2 regions of the Sphingomonas sinipercae genome follow, and region 2 is predicted to be linked to the other one. Evidence: predicted binding sites of a transcription regulator. Region 2 holds the regulator's gene; the other holds the start of a gene.
The links. Region 2 encodes LexA, which represses DNA repair genes until DNA is damaged. Its sites were predicted from a motif close to GTTCCNCNCTTGTTCT; they were not measured.

Region 1 (7,982 bases), 1.0 Mb from region 2:
CTGAAAGTGTAAATCGTGTTGGGGCCATTGAAATCGGCAAGCCAGACGTTGGTGCGGGCACTGTCCAGATAGAGATTGTACTTCAACATGTCGCTCGTCGTGGTCGACGTCATGCGACGATCCGTGTCGAGCGCGTCGACACCTTCGCCTTCACTGGCCATCACTTCCCAAGCCGTGCCGTTCGTGCAGACGACGCTCATGCCGCCGGTCGCGGGGATCGAGGAGTTCAGGGTAACGTCGATGGTGCCGAAAGCCACCGGCGTGGCGCTTACACGGCACGTCGGCGTCACCGTGGCCGAAATCTCCAGGTTAGTCGAAGTCGTCGATTGCGCCGACGCAGTTTGCGACCCGAACGCGAGGCCTGCAGTACAGATAGCAACGAACCCGTGCCGAATTTTCTTGCTGATCATCTTAATATCCCCATCAATGTTCTTCGCAAATCAAACTCGACACGCCTCACGAACAAGCACGGAGGTCTGTCCGCGCCTGTCAAACTCATCTGACGACGAAGTGCGACGGCCCCGGCATCACTGCCGAGGAAGCCTTTTGCGTAAATGTGAGAACCCCCCACGGATTCAATTGCCACCATTTTGGCGGCAGAGGTCAACTATTTGTTAACCCTAGAAAGATCAACTAAAAAACAGGTGACTGTCCGATTTTTCGACGAACGGTGGTGCGTTTCGGTAGCGTCTTAATGTTTGGTGACGCCAGATGCGTCGCCATGCGCCTCGCCCGCCGCCTGTCGAATAGCCGCAACCCGCTTATTGGCAGGCCAGGCACTCATCATAGTCGGTGGTCGAGGCGAGCTGGATTTCCTTGAGGTTGGGGGTGTTGTCGGCCTCCACCCCGCCGGCGAAACCGGCGCGCTGCACCGACTTCGAGCGCAGGTAATAGAGCGACTTGATGCCCAGTTCCCAGGCGCGAAAGTGGAGCATCAGCAGGTCCCACTTGTCGACGTCGGCCGGGATGAACAGGTTCAACGACTGCGCCTGGTCGATGAACGGCGTGCGGTCGGCGGCAAGCTCGATCAGCCAGCGCTGGTCGATTTCGAAGCTGGTCTTGAACGTGTCCTTTTCGTCCTGGGTCAGGAAGTCGAGGTGCTGCACGCTGCCGCCATTTTCGAGGATCGAGTTCCAGACGTTGGTCGAATCCTTCGACTTTTCCTGCAGCAGCCGCTCCAGGTACGGGTTCTTGATCGAGAAGCTGCCCGACAGCGTCTTGTGCGTGTAGACGTTGGCCGGGATCGGCTCGATGCAGGCGCTGGTGCCGCCGCAGATGATCGAGATCGACGCGGTCGGAGCGATCGCCATTTTGCAGGAAAAGCGCTCCATCACGCCCATGTCGGCGGCGTCGGGGCACGGCCCGCGCTCGACCGCGAGCTGCATCGAGGCTTCGTCGACCTGCGCCTTGATGTGCTTGAACATCTTGAGGTTCCAGCTTTTCGCCATCGCCCCTTCGAACGCCAGGTTCCGCTTTTGCAGGAAGCTGTGGAAGCCCATCACGCCAAGGCCGACCGACCGTTCGCGCTCGGCGCTGTACTTGGCGCGCGCCATTTCGTCCGGCGCGCGGGCGATATAATCGGTGAGCACGTTGTCGAGGAAGCGCATCACGTCCTCGATGAACTGCTTGTCGCCGTTCCATTCGTCCCAGGTTTCGAGGTTGAGCGAGGACAGGCAGCAGACCGCGGTGCGGTCGGCGCCGAGATGGTCCTTGCCCGTCGGAAGCGTGATTTCCGAGCATAGGTTGGAGGTCGAAACCTTGAGGCCGAGGTCGCGGTGATGCTTGGGCATCGACCGGTTCACTTGGTCGATGAAGATGATGTACGGCTCGCCGGTCGCAAGGCGGGTTTCGACCAGCTTCTGGAACAGGGCGCGGGCGTCGACCTTGCCGCGCTCCGATTGGTCCTTGGGGCTGCGCAGGATGAACTCGTCGCCGCTGCGCACCGCTTCCATGAACTCGTCGGTGACGAGCACGCCATGGTGCAGGTTGAGCGCCTTGCGGTTGAAGTCGCCGCTGGGCTTACGGATTTCGAGGAATTCCTCGATCTCCGGATGGTTGATGTCGAGGTAGCAGGCAGCCGACCCGCGGCGCAGCGAGCCCTGCGAAATCGCCAGCGTCAGCGAGTCCATGACCCGGACGAACGGGATGATGCCGCTGGTCTTGCCGTTGAGGCCGACCGGCTCACCAATGCCGCGAACGCTGCCCCAATAGGTGCCGATGCCGCCGCCCTTGGACGCCAGCCAGACATTCTCGTTCCAGGTGCCCACGATGCCTTCGAGGCTGTCGGAAACGCTGTTGAGGTAGCAGCTGATCGGCAGGCCGCGACCGGTGCCGCCATTGGACAGGACCGGCGTCGCCGGCATGAACCACAGGCGCGAGATATAGTCATAGACGCGCTGCGCGTGATCCTGGTCGTCGGCGTAAGCGGAAGCGACCCGGGCGAACAGGTCCTGGTAATTCTCGCCGGGCAGCAAATAGCGGTCGCGCAGCGTGTCCTTGCCGAATTCGGTCAGCAGCGCATCGCGCGACTCGTCGGTCTTCACGTCGAAAGCGCGGGTGTCGACAGTCTTGCTGTCACGGACGGTCGTGGTGACGACGTCGTCGCTGCTGACTTCGGTGCCGGTTGAAAAATCCATCGCGCTTCCCCGCTCGCTTGCCGATCCGCCCAAAGTATCCGGGCCGGACCTGTGTTCCTGACTTGTTCGACTCGGAGTCACCCGAGCCTGATACGCCCTTTTGCTGCCCAATGCCCGTATCCGAGAGTCCGGGCGGCTGTGGAAAACGGGGACGAAGCAGGTCCGTCACCGGAATAGCAGATTCCGGCGCCAAACACCATGTATTGCGTGCGTCCCCCGACGTCCTACCAGCTATTGTGCCTCAACTGTCGAACAACGCAAGCGGGTAAATGTGGGGTGAAGCATTTTTCCTGTGGATTTGGCGGACCGCCAGGCGACGGCTCGTCTCAGCTCGATCGTTTCGCGAAGGCCGCGTGGACGAGGTATTCGGGACCGTCGCCTTCAAGCGCTTCATAGCGGGCAAAAAGTTCGCCAAGCTCCTGCCCAAGCGCTCGAACCGTCGCGGTATCGAGTCGCAGGACTGCCCAGAGCTCGCCGGCGGATGGCGGTTGGTTAGCCTTTCTCGGGACCAGCTGAATCTCTGGCGCCCCGTCGGCGGTGGCGCTGACCCGCACGCCGGCAAGATCGGACTTGTAGAAGTTGTGCTCCAGCAAGGAACGAAGCTCGCTCGCCAGGTCGCTCGTGAACAGCTGCTCCATCGCCCCGGACGGAAGGAAGAAACTGGCGGCCGTGGTGCGGTAATATTTGACCGGCTTGCCCTGCCGCCGGTCCTCCCGAGCGACGTAAAGCAGGCCACGTTCGAGCAGGCGCTGGACATGGTAGAAGACGTAGCCGACCGGCCGTTCCAACGTGGCTGCGACCGCGGTGACGGACCTGGGCTCCGGCGCGAAGGCGAGAAGGATTCGCCGCTTCGCCTCGTCCGCGAACAGGCGCGCGAGCGCCGGATCGCTAACTACGCGCTCTGAACTTTGATCTTGGGCTGTTTTTCGCAATTCGCCACCTCCTACCAAGCGCCGGCAAACTTGGAAGGGGTGGAATTTGAAAACGCCAGATTCGATGAGGATGACGAAGACCAGGCTGCGCGGTTCGCTGGGACTGCTCGCAGCCGTATCGATGCTTGCCGGTGCCGCCGCGCAAGCGGCCCAGCCGGAGAGAATGGCAGTGGCTCAAGGACCTCAGGCGACCGGCAAGGCGATCATCGATTGCGCTGCCACATTTGCGGAGGCCGACGAATTTTTGGGCGTTGTGATGGTCCAGTCAGGCGGCCGGACGATCGCGTCCGCCGCATATGGCATGGCCGATCCGAGCCGGGGCGTGAGGAACAGGCTCGAGACGCCGTTCAACATCGCATCGGCCGGCAAGATCTTTACGTCGACCGCTATCGGCCAGTTGATCGACCGCGGCAAAGTTCGCCTCGACGACAAGGCGCGGACCTATTTGCCGGAGTTGCCTGCGGCATTCGCAACGATCACGGTTGGCCAGCTGCTCGACCATAGTTCCGGCCTGCCCGAGGCCGTCAAGGACAATCCCGGCGATCTTGCGCGCGCAACGACCGCCCGCGAACTTGTCCCGACAATCGCCGCGCACAAGCCATTGTTCGAGCCGGGGACCCAGCACCGTTATTCGAACACGGGCCCGATCCTCTCGGCGGCAATCGTCGAAGCGGTCACCGGCATGAGCTTTAGCGATTATGTCCAAAGGCATGTTTTCGGGCCGGCGGGGATGAAAGCAAGCACGGTGCGCACCAGGCCCGCCGACGCCGCCCAGATGTTGACTCGATCACTGGTCCTGACGGGCGAAATGCACATCGTGTCGAGCGAAAAGAGTCCGCGGCGGGTGTCGACATTCACCTCCGGCGGCGGGCCTTACGGCGGTGGTTACAGCAACGCTCCCGACTTGCTTCGCTTTGCCCGCACGCTCACGTCCGGCAAACTCCTCTCGGCGCGGACGAGGGCCGAACTTTGGGGCCATTCCGCGCGCGTGCCGGGGGCAGGCCCGGGAGACTATGCGTACGGCTTCCAGACGAGCAGGAATGGCGACAGGATGAGCGTCGGTCATAGCGGGCTGATGGGCGGCGCCAATGCCGAGGTGCATTGGGCGTCTGACGGTGCCTGGTCCTTCGTGATCCTGTCGAATTACGACCCGATGTCCGCGACCATTATCGGCAATGCGGCGCGCCTTGCGCTTCTGGGACTGGAAAATCCGAAAAACGCCTGCGCCGCAGCAAAGGGCGGACGCGGCATGCCGCAGCCGACGATAGTTGGTCCAGGCCCTGGGCCTGGCGGCCCTGCACCCGGCGCCATCGTCGGACCCGCGCCCGGCCCGCTGATGGGGCCGGGAGGCGGGCCGGTCGAAGCGCCGAGTTCCAGTGAGGGCGTAGAGCGCGGCTAGCGCGGCCGAGTAGGGATGCGCGGTTAGATGAAATGAACCTTGGCGCCCCGTTCCACGGCGCGGGCAAGTTCGGCGGCATCCCAATTGGTCAGGCGGACGCAGCCGTGGCTGCTGGTCTTGCCGATCAGCCGCGGCTCTGGCGTGCCGTGTATGCCATAGCCTTCGCGGCTGAGGTCGATCCACGTCGAGCCGACCGGATTGTTGGGCCCGGCGGCGATGGTGAGCGTTTCGTCAGGGCCCCAATCGCGCCCTTCCGGATCGAAATGGTAGGTGGGATTGGAAGCGATTGCCGTCACCTCCACCGTCGTGTCGGGCGACGGGTGAAAGCTGCTTCCGACCGTCGTCGGATAGGTCGCAACAAGCCGCTTGCCGGCGGCGTAGGCGCGAAGCTCATTGGCATCCTTATCGACCTCGATATCGACCACGGCATCGCCAAGCTTGTCCGCACCGGCATCGGCGATCACGATCCGGGTGCCGGCTTTGGCGAAGTCAGCGCCGGGATTGAGCGCCTCGAAGAAGCTTCTCGCCATGTGGAATTTCTCGGCCAACGCTTCGGCGGCCGATTCGTAGGTGACGGCGTCAAGCTCGGCCATCGCCGTCAACCCTTCGGGGACGCTGTGGAACGGGCCGGCGACGTCCGCCTCCGTCACCGTATAGGTTTTCAACAGCGCGCCTGCGTCGTTTGCGGAGAGGCGCTGGAGAAGCGCGGAGCCGACCTCGCCGGTCGGATCGAGCCCGTTGGCTTTCTGGTAGGCGAGGACGGAGCGGCGCGTATTCCCGCCTGCAGCGCCGTCGATGACTCCGGGCGAATGATGGGCCCGATCGAGAAGGATCTGCGCCGCAAGAATTTGTTGGGTGCGCGCACCGGCGAAGAGGCCGGGCGGGATCGCTGGATCGAGGTTGACGGAGGACTGGGTCTCCGCGGCCGCCGGTAATGCCGCGACGGAGGTCAGAAGCGGGAGCCCGAGGAGCATGAAAGCGAGGCGGTTGAAACGGTTGATGAGCGGTCTCCTTGGCTGCTGGTTTCGATCGCAGCTTTCGAAGCGCAATCCGGGTGCGAAGGGACCAGGCCCGGGTCGCTGCCGTTCCCCGCATCAAACCAATGCCTGGGCGCGCGCCCTGTTCCCCTGCGCGAGCCGGGATGACGGCCCGTCCACACGGTTTCGCAATCGACGGGAGCAATACTTCCTCGAGGAGCTGTTCGACCAAGGCGTCGAAATCCCGGCCGGCTGAGCGGCTGCATCTTTCAGCTTGGCGGCGGGCAGGCTAACGCTGCCCGACGTGGAGCTGCCTCTTCTCGGGATTTCAATCATGTTCAATCTTCGCCGCCTGTCCGTGCTCCTTGTCAGCGCTTCCACGCTGAGCGCCTGCGCAACCGCGCCGCAAGTCGCAGTTCCGGACGCGCCTTCATTCACGGCGACGACCCAGCCAGCGACGCCCCAGCCGGCCCCGGTCAGTGCCCTGGTCAGCGAAGTTTCGATCCCGCACAGCGGCTTCAAGCTGGCCAACGGGCTGACCGTGATCGTCCACGAGGACCATAAGGCGCCAGTGGTTGCGGTCAGCACATGGTATAATGTCGGGTCGAAGGACGAGCCGAAAGGCAAGACCGGCTTCGCGCATCTGTTCGAGCATCTGATGTTCAACGGTTCCGACAATCTGCCGGGCGATTATTTCGAATATCTGCAGCAGATCGGCGCGACCGATTATAACGGAACGACCTGGTTCGACCGGACCAATTATTTCCAGACGGTGCCGCGCTCGGCGCTCGAGCGGGCCTTGTTCATGGAAAGCGACCGCATGGGCTACCTGCTTGGCGCGGTGACCCAGGCCAAGCTCGATAACCAGCGCGGCGTCGTCCAGAACGAGAAGCGGCAGGGCGACAACCAGCCGGGTGGGCTGGTCGAATATGAAGTGCTGGAGAACCTGTTCCCCGACGGGCATCCGTACCAGCATTCGACCATCGGTTCGATGAGCGACCTTGACGCCGCCAGCCTGGCCGACGTGAAGCAGTGGTTCATCGACAAATATGCGCCGAACAACGCGGTGCTCGTCCTGGCCGGCGACATCGACGCCGCCGAAGCGCGGCCACTGGTCGAGAAATATTTCGGCGCGATCGAGCGCGGCCCGGTCAATGTCCCAGCCGCCGCCGACGTCCCGACGCTGTCCGCTTCCAAAAGCATCGTCATGAAGGACCGCGTCGCGGCGACCGAGATCCAGCGGCATTGGGCGGTGCCCGGGCTGCTGTCCGACCAGCGGGCGGCGCTCGACATCGGCGCGTCGATCCTTGGCGGGCTGGCCAGCTCGCGCCTCGACCGAATCCTGGTCCGCGACGAGAAACTTGCCGTCAGCGTCAGCACCGGATCGCAGCCATTCCAGCGGATCGGCATGTTCCAGGTCGGAGTCACCGTCAAACCGGGCGTCGATCCCGCGCTGGTCGAAAAGCGGCTGGATGAAATCATCGCCGATTTCGTCGCCAACGGACCGACCGAGGACGAGGTGCGGCGGGCCGCGACGCAGGAAATCAGCGGCGAAATCCGCGGGCTCGAGCAGGTCGGCGGGTTCGGCGGCAAGGCGGTCGCGCTTGCCGAAGGCCAAGTCTACGCGGGCGATTCCGACTTCTACAAAAAGACGCTGGACCGGTTCGCCAACGTCACTTCGGCGGACGTGAAGGCGGCGATGCAGCAGTGGCTGTCGCGGCCGGTGCTGGCGATCCGCCTGGAACCGGGTGACCGCCCCGAATATCGCGAGTCCGGCTTTAAGCCCAAGCGCGGCAAGAGCGCCGATATCCGCACCCCGAAGGTCAAGCGCGTGCTGCCGCCGCTGGGCGAGCCGGCGCCGCTCGATTTCCCGGAGGTGCAGCACAGCGCATTGTCGAATGGCGTGCGCGTTCATTATGCGCAGCGCACGACGGTGCCGCTGACCCAGGTCGGGCTTGCGTTCGACGCCGGCTTCGCCGCCGATGCCCCGGGCCGCCGCGGACTGCAGAATTTGACCTTGTCGTTGCTCGACGAAGGC
Region 2 (7,982 bases):
AGCCCTGGCGCTCGGCTGCGCGCTGATCTGGACGCGGTCGGAATGGGTCCGCGCGCCACGGCTGGAGCGCCCGGTCGTCACCAGCTTTCAAGCAACCGTCGAACGCGTCGAGCCACTCGTTGCCAAGGGCGCCGTTCGGCTGACCCTGGCGCCGCGCGATCCCGCCATTCCTCCCCGCGTGCGGGTCAGCCTGAAAGCGAGGGACGAGCCGCCCGGGCTTTCACCGGGCGCGCTGGTCCAGCTTCGCGCCCGGATCGCGCCGCCGCCGCAAATGGCCATGCCCGGGGGTTACGATTTCGCCCGCGACGCCTGGTTCAAACAGATCGGGGGCGTGGGAGCAGCGCTCGGCCCGGTGACGGTGCTCGCACCCGGCAAGTCGGGCGGCCTCGACCGCCTTCGCGACCGGCTCGGCGAACATATCCGCGGCCGCTTGCCCGGGCGGGAAGGCGGCATCGCCACCGCGCTTGCCAACGGCGACCAGAATGCGGTCGGCGAGGCGGATGCCGAAGCGATGCGTCGCAGCGGCCTGACGCACTTGCTGTCGGTCAGCGGCCTGCACATTGCGGCGGTGATCGGCGCGGTAATGCTGCTGACGCTCAAGCTGCTCGCACTGTCGGAACGGCTCGCGCTCCGCTTCAACCTCGTCCTCGTCTCGGCCGGCGCCGGGGCGATTGCCGGGGTGGCCTACACTTTGCTGACCGGCGCCCAGGTGCCGACCGTCCGAAGCTGCGTCGTAGCTTTACTGGTCCTGCTCGGGATTGCGCTCGGCCGCGATGCGTTGAGTATGCGCCTGCTCGCCGTCGCGGCGCTGGTAATCCTGCTGGTCAAGCCAGAGTCGCTTGCTGGGGCGAGCTTCCAGCTCAGTTTCGCGGCGGTCGGTGCGATCATCGCGCTCCATTCCACCGGCTGGGCGCGGCGTACGTTCCAGCGGCGCGATGAGGGTGTGGCGGGGCGTTTCGGGCGCTCCGTCGGCGGGATGGTGGCCACGGGGCTGGCGGTGGAGATCGCGCTGATCCCACTCGCGCTCTACCATTTCCACCGCGCCGGGCTTTACGGGATTGGCGCCAACCTCGTCGCCATCCCGCTGACCACCTTCGTCATCATGCCGCTGGAGGCGGGCGCGCTCTTCCTCGATTCCCTCGGTCTTGGCGCGCCTCTCTGGTTCCTCGCCGGCAAGGCGATCGCGCTGCTGCTCTGGATCGCGCACAGCGTCGCCGGGGCCCAGGGCGCCGTTGCAATGCTCGCCCGGATGCCGACGCTGGCCTTCGCGTCGATGGCGCTTGGCGGCCTGTGGCTGGCGCTTTGGACGACCAGGGTGCGGCTGCTCGGCCTTTACCCGCTTGTGCTCGGCGCGGCAGCCGCCGCATTTTCGCCGACACCCGACCTGCTCGTCAGCGGCGACGGTCGGCACGTCGCCCTGGTCGCCCAAGATGGGACGCCGCTGCTGCTGCGGGAACGGACCGGCGACTTCATGCGCGAAGTGATGGCGGAGAGCGCCGGGTTCGACGGCGATCCCGGTGCGCTCGGGGCCGCGCCTTTCGCCACTTGCTCGACCGACAGCTGCCTCGCCGACATCCGCCGGGGCGACCGTAGCTGGCGGATCATGGCCACGCGCTCGCCCCACCTGCTGGACTGGCGCCAGATGATTGCCGCCTGCCGTCAGGCCGACGTCGTCATCGCCGACCGCCGGTTGCCGCCGCAATGCCGGCCGCGGTGGCTGAAGCTCGACCGCCCGATGCTTCAGGGCATGGGCGCCGCAGCGCTCTACCTCGACGGCGTGCCGCGGATCGACAGCGTCGCGGCGCGGCTGGGCCAGCATCCGTGGGCGACGCTGCGGGAAAAATCGGCTATGCCCCGCGTCCTCACAGGCAGGAGGTAGGACAATGCCGCAGTTCGTGATTGAGCGTGAGATGCCGGGCGTCGGCGGGTTGGGGCAGGACGAGCTCAAGGGCGCATCGCAAACCAGTTGCGCGGTCCTTCGCGACCTCGGCCCTGAAATCCAGTGGGTCCACAGCTATGTGACCGACAACAAGATCTACTGCATCTACCGGGCGCCGAGCGAAGATTTAATTCGCCAGCACGCACAAACGGCCGGTTTCCCCGCCAATTCGATCAGCCAGGTGCGCAACACGATCGACCCGACGACGGCCGACTGATCAGCCTTCGGCGGGTTGCCAGACGGCCAACTCGTTTCCGGACGGGTCGATGAAGTGGAAGCGGCGGCCGCCTGGAAAGGCGTAGATCGGCTTGGCGATGATTCCGCCGGCCTTGCCGACGGCATCGAACGCCGCCTCCAGGTCGTCGACTCGAATCACCGGCAGCGGCGCCGAAATTTCGTCCTCCGGCGATCCGCTCAGGCCGAGGTCGACGTCGCCGGTCGTGGTCGCGGCATATTCCGGCCCGTAATCGGTGAAGGTCCAGTCGAACGCCTTGGCATAAAAGGCGCGCGTCAGCTCGTGCGCGGTCATGCTTGGTAATTCGACATAATCTATCCGCGCCATGGTCGCTCCTTACTCAAACGCTGCACACTGCCTCGATCAGATAATCGTCGCGATCGCGCAGGAATGCCGCATAATATGTCTCGCCATAATGCGGCCGCAGGTCCGGCGCGCCCTGATCGGTGCCACCGGCCGCCATTCCGCACGCATGCCAGCGATCGACCGCCGCCCGCGTCGCGGCTGCGAAGGCGAGGTGAAAACCCGGGCCGGGCGCCGCCGCATGTTCCCGCTGCTTGATCGCGAACACGTCCTCGCCCCCGGGCGCTCCGTAGCCCGCGGCATCCGCCGTCTTCCACACTTCGACCATGCCGAGCGGGGCAAGCACCGCCCCGTAAAATCGTGCCGCCGAATCCAGGTCGGCAACGCCGAAGGACAAGTGGCTGAGCATCGGCCGCTCAGTACCGGCGAATTAGACCGGCAAGCCGCCCCTGGATTTCGATCTGTTCGGGCCGGTAACGCTGCGGCTCGTACGACCGGTTGGCCGGATCGAGCCGGATCATCGCGCCTTCGCGGCGGAAGGTCTTGAGCGTCGCTTCCTCGGCATTGACCAGGGCCACGACGATTTCACCGTCCCGCGCCGTGTCGACCTTGCGGATCAGCGCGAAGTCGCCGTCGAGAATGCCTTCTTCGACCATCGAATCGCCGGACACTTCGAGCGCATAATGCTCGCCCGGGCCGAGCAGCGCCGCGGGCACGGCGAAATGCTCGGTGCCCTGGAGCGCCTCGATCGGCGTGCCGGCCGCGATCTTCCCGTGCAGCGGGATTTCGATCGTGTCGTTGGCCGGCGCCGGGACGACTGTCCGGACCGCGGCAGCGACCGCGGCGGGCGTGCTCGAATCGGGCAGTTTGAGCACCTCCAGCGCCCGCGCCCGGTTGGGCAGGCGGCGGATGAAGCCGCGCTCCTCGAGCGCGGAAATCAGCCGGTGAACCCCCGACTTCGACTTCAGGTCGAGCGCCTCGCGCATCTCGTCGAAGCTTGGGCTGACCCCGGTTTCCCCGAGCCGGTCCTGGACGAAGATCAGCAATTCACGTTGCTTGGCAGTTAGCATTCCGCCGGTCCCTTTCTGGAACGAACGGAGAACGTCTAGGCAACAAAGCGAATCGCGTCAAGCGATCAGCTACCGCCTTCGATCAATTGCTTGCGGGTGGCGGCGATGGCTTTCTCGTTCCGCCGCACTTTCAACTGCTTACGGACGGCGGCGACGAATTGCTGCGCATATTCCTGGGCCAGTGGGTCCTGGAATTCGCGCTGAACCGTGGTGATCAGCCCCGGCTGAGCCAGCGCGTTGCCCGGCGTTAGCTTCGTCAGCTTGACCACATAATAGCCGCGGCCCTCCGGGTCGGCTGCGACGCGGCTCTTGCCGGCGCCGAGCGTGAACATCAGCCGGATCGGCGGCGGCACCTGGTCGCCCATCTGCGACAGCTGGATCCGCCGGGCGCCGATATGCTTGGCTGGGGCAAGCTTGACCGGCGCCTGCTTGAGCGCGTCGGCAAGCGACCCAGCGCCGGTTGCCTTCGCCGCGATCGCATTGGCTGCGGCACGCGCGCGCTCGGTCGCCTGCTGCCCGATCCAGTCCTGGCGCACGCGGTCGCGGATGCTCGCCAGCGGCGCCGGGGCCGCCGGCACGACCTGCGCCGGGGCGACCATTGCAAAGCCTTGTTCGCCAAGTGCTTCGAGGACGGGGGGATCGTTGGTCGCAAGCTCGAAACCGCTCTTGAGCGCCGCTGCGAACTCCGCCGGCAATTTATAGGCTGGATTGCCACGCTGCTGGCCGTTGGCCGTAATCAGCGGCGTGGTAGTGACGGTCAGCCCGGCCGATTTCGCAGCCTCGTCGAAATTGCTGCCGTTATCGATCGAATCCTGCAGCTTGGCCTCCAGGTCGGCCAGGGCATTGGCCCGCTTTTCCGTCGTCAACTTCTCGGCGATCTCGCCGCGCACTTGGGCGAGCGACTTGCCGGGCTGGTTCTGCACCCCGTCGATCTTGATCACGTGCCAGCCAAGGTCGGACTGGACCGGCCCGACGATTGCGCCCGACTTGGCGGCAAAGGCGGCATTGGCCACCGCTTGCCCCGCCATCTCGGTGAATTGCGCCTTGGTCTGGGGCCCGACGGACACGTCGGCGGCGGCTAGGCCGGCGGGCTTGACCGCGTCGACGAAGCTTTGCCCACCCTTGGCCTTCGACGCGATCTGGTTGGCGACGTTGCGGTCGGGCACCACCGCCTGGCTGATCACGCGAATGTCCTTGGCCGCATATTGGGCCTGGTTGTCCTGGTAATATTTGGCGATTTCAGCGTCCGTCGCGGAAATTCCGGCGACCTGTTCCGGGCCAAGCCGGGCGATCCGCAGAACGCGCTGCTCTGGGACCAGGTAGCGGTTGCGGTTGAAGGCATAGAATTGCTGCAATTGCTGGTCGGTGGGGTTCAGCCCGGCGGCAAAGGCGGACAATGGCACCAGCGCGACATCGGCTTCGCGCGTTTCCAGAAGCATCGAGGCATAAGGCGTCGCCATGCCCAGCGGCACGCGCGGATTGTTGGCGCCGGGCAGGAGCAGCATCCGCTGCAGCATCGCACCCTCGATCACTTCGCGTACTTCGGCATCGGTCAGCCGCCGCTGCGCCAGGAACGCTTCATAGGCGGCCTGGCTGAATTGCCCGTTGAGGCCCTTGGTCCCCGGGATATTGGCGATTTCCGCGTCGATCAGGCGCTTGGAGACCTGGAAGCCGAACTTGTCGGCGAAGGCCTTGAGCGTGCGCTGGTCGATCAAGCTTTGCAGCAGCGGGTCGAAATCGCCGGCCAGGTCCGCGTAGGTCGCTTCCGGGTTCTGCGCGCGCACTTGCGTCAGCTGCCGCTCCATCGCCCGGCGCATGTCGCGGTCGGTGACTTCCAGGGAGCCGGTCTTGGCCAGGGTCGAGCTGCCAAGGCCGCCGTTCCCGCTCAGGCCAAGCCCCTGGATATCGCCCATTGCGAAGCCGATCAGGATGAACACGCCGATCAGCGCGACGACGATCGTTCCGATCTTCGACTTGGACGCGTTGCGGAAGGACTGAAGCATTTGGAATTTGAACTCTCTTGGGACGGTCGCAGGGCTTTACGGGCGCCTGCGGCCTCCATCAAGCGCGCCGCTTCCCGAAGCTCCGCAGCGCCGCTAGGGAACCGCTCTTGGATCAGGGGAAGACGATGCCGCGAACGAAGCTGGTGGTTGGAAATTGGAAGATGCACGGGGTCGGCAGCGACCTCGCCGAAATCCGCGCCATTGCCGACGCGTCGAGCGCTTACCCCAACGTCGACAGCGGCCTGTGCGTGCCGGCCACCTTGCTGGAGCGCGCGGCCCGCGAGGTCGCGCCATTCCCGATCGGCGCGCAGGACGTGCACCGTGCCGCGCAGGGCGCGCACACCGGCTGCAGCTCGACGACGATGCTGCTCGATGCCGGTGCGGCGATGGTCATCGTCGGCCATTCCGAACGGCGCGAAGCGCAGCGCGAAACCGACGCGGAGGTGCGCGCGAAGGCGCAGGCCGGCCTGGGCGGTGGGCTGCTGGTCATCCTGTGCGTCGGCGAATCGCTGGAAGTGCGCGAAGCGGGCGATGCGGTCGCGACGGTCCAGCGGCAGCTCGACGCCTCGCTTCCGCGCGACATTTCGGTCGACAAGCTCGCTATAGCCTACGAACCGATCTGGGCGATCGGGACGGGCCGCACCGCCACGCCGCAAGATATCGGTGAAATGCACGGCGCGCTGCGGCAGCGGCTGGTCGCCGCTTACGGCGCGGCGGGGCAGAGCATCCGCATTCTCTACGGCGGCTCGGTGAAGGCGCAGAATGCGGCCGAAATCTTCGCCGTTGCCGACGTCGATGGCGCGCTGGTCGGGGGCGCCAGCCTCAAGTCGGAGGATTTCGTTCCGATCATCGCCGCCGCCGCCGCAGCGGGCGAAGGTTGAACGCGCCGCGGCCATCGCCTAAGTCGCCGCCGCACATTCTCCTCGAAAGCCCGACCCCATGTTCACCTTCCTGCTGATCGTCCAGTCCGTGATTGCCGCCGCGCTGGTCGGCGTCATCCTGATGCAGCGCTCCGAAGGGGGCGGCCTTGGGGTGGGCGGCAGCTCGTCGGGCTTCATGACTGCGCGCGGCGCCGCCGATTTCCTCACCCGGACCACCGCCATCCTCGGCGGCATCTTCATCGTCCTGTCGATCACGCTCGCGGCGTTGGCCGGCGTGTCGCGGCAGCCGGCGACCATCGACACCTCGCTTGCCAACAAGGTCGCGCCGCAAAGCGGCCCGCTGCCGGCGCAGCAACAGCCGGTTAAGCCGGCCGCACCGGCGCAGCAGCAGCCGGCGCCGGTCGTTCCCGTCGCTCAGTAAGCGGCTTCACTCACAACTTTTTTGACTCAAGTGGCTTGCCCAATCGGGCAGTCGCACCCTAAGCCCCAACTCCCATGGCGCGGTTCATTTTCGTCACCGGCGGCGTGGTCTCATCGCTCGGTAAGGGTTTGCTCTCGGCATCGCTGGGGGCGTTGCTGCAGGCGCGTGGCTACAAGGTCCGAATCCGTAAGTTCGACCCTTATCTGAACGTCGATCCGGGGACGATGTCGCCCTACCAGCACGGCGAAGTCTACGTCACCGACGACGGTGCGGAGAGCGATCTCGACCTTGGCCATTACGAGCGGTTCACCGGCGTTTCGGCGCGGCAAAGCGACAACATCACCACCGGCCGCATCTACCGCGACATCATCGCCCGCGAACGCCGCGGCGATTATCTCGGCGCGACCGTCCAGGTGATCCCGCACGTCACTAACGCGATCAAGGAATTTGCCCGCGCCGACGTCGACGATGTCGATTTCGTCATTTGCGAGATCGGCGGCACCGTGGGCGATATCGAAAGCCTGCCCTTCGTGGAGGCACTTCGCCAGCTCCGCAACGACCTTGGCCGCGACAACACGGTCAGCGTCCACACCACTTTGGTGCCGTGGATCAAGGCGGCCGGCGAGCTGAAAACCAAGCCGACCCAGCACAGCGTCCGTGAGATCTCCAGCCTCGGGGTCCAGCCCGACGTGCTCCTGTGCCGCTGCGAAAAGCCGATCCCGCAAGGCGATCGCGAAAAGATCGCCTTGTTCTGCAACGTGCCCGCGTCGGCGGTCATCCAGGCGCTCGATGCCCGTTCGATCTACGACGTGCCGCTGCAATATCATTCCGAAGGGCTCGACGACGAAGTCCTGCGCGCCTTTCGGATCGACGATGCGCCCGCGCCCGACCTCTCGCGCTGGCACGACATCATGGACCGCCTCGACCATCCCGAGGGCGAGGTCACCATCGGCGTCGTCGGCAAATATGTCGGCCTTCCCGACGCCTACAAGAGCCTGAACGAGGCGCTGGTCCACGGCGGCCTCGCCAACCGCACCAAGGTCAACATTCGCTGGCTCGACGCGGAGTTGTTCGAGCGCGGCGACGAGAGCCTCGCGGCTGAGCTGGAGCCGCTGCACGGGATCCTGGTT

Region 1: G7078_RS10680 (ribonucleoside-diphosphate reductase subunit alpha) is a predicted target of LexA. The motif match lies at 2,690-2,705, and genes of this name have one in related genera.

What each region holds. Positions count from the first base shown of each region.
Region 1 covers NZ_CP049871.1:2,049,609-2,057,590, forward strand. The annotation lists gene G7078_RS10675 (Csu type fimbrial protein) at 1-410, opposite strand, end outside; gene G7078_RS10680 (ribonucleoside-diphosphate reductase subunit alpha) at 762-2,636, opposite strand; gene G7078_RS10685 (winged helix-turn-helix domain-containing protein) at 2,963-3,568, opposite strand; gene G7078_RS10690 (serine hydrolase domain-containing protein) at 3,639-4,967, shown strand; gene G7078_RS10695 (L,D-transpeptidase family protein) at 4,991-5,941, opposite strand; gene G7078_RS10700 (M16 family metallopeptidase) at 6,279-7,982, shown strand, end outside.
Region 2 covers NZ_CP049871.1:979,953-987,934, forward strand. The annotation lists gene G7078_RS05090 (ComEC/Rec2 family competence protein) at 1-1,879, shown strand, start outside; gene G7078_RS05095 (DUF4242 domain-containing protein) at 1,884-2,156, shown strand; gene G7078_RS05100 (VOC family protein) at 2,157-2,501, opposite strand; gene G7078_RS05105 (VOC family protein) at 2,515-2,886, opposite strand; gene lexA (transcriptional repressor LexA) at 2,894-3,547, opposite strand; gene G7078_RS05115 (peptidylprolyl isomerase) at 3,613-5,550, opposite strand; gene tpiA (triose-phosphate isomerase) at 5,676-6,431, shown strand; gene secG (preprotein translocase subunit SecG) at 6,490-6,852, shown strand; gene pyrG (CTP synthase) at 6,927-7,982, shown strand, end outside.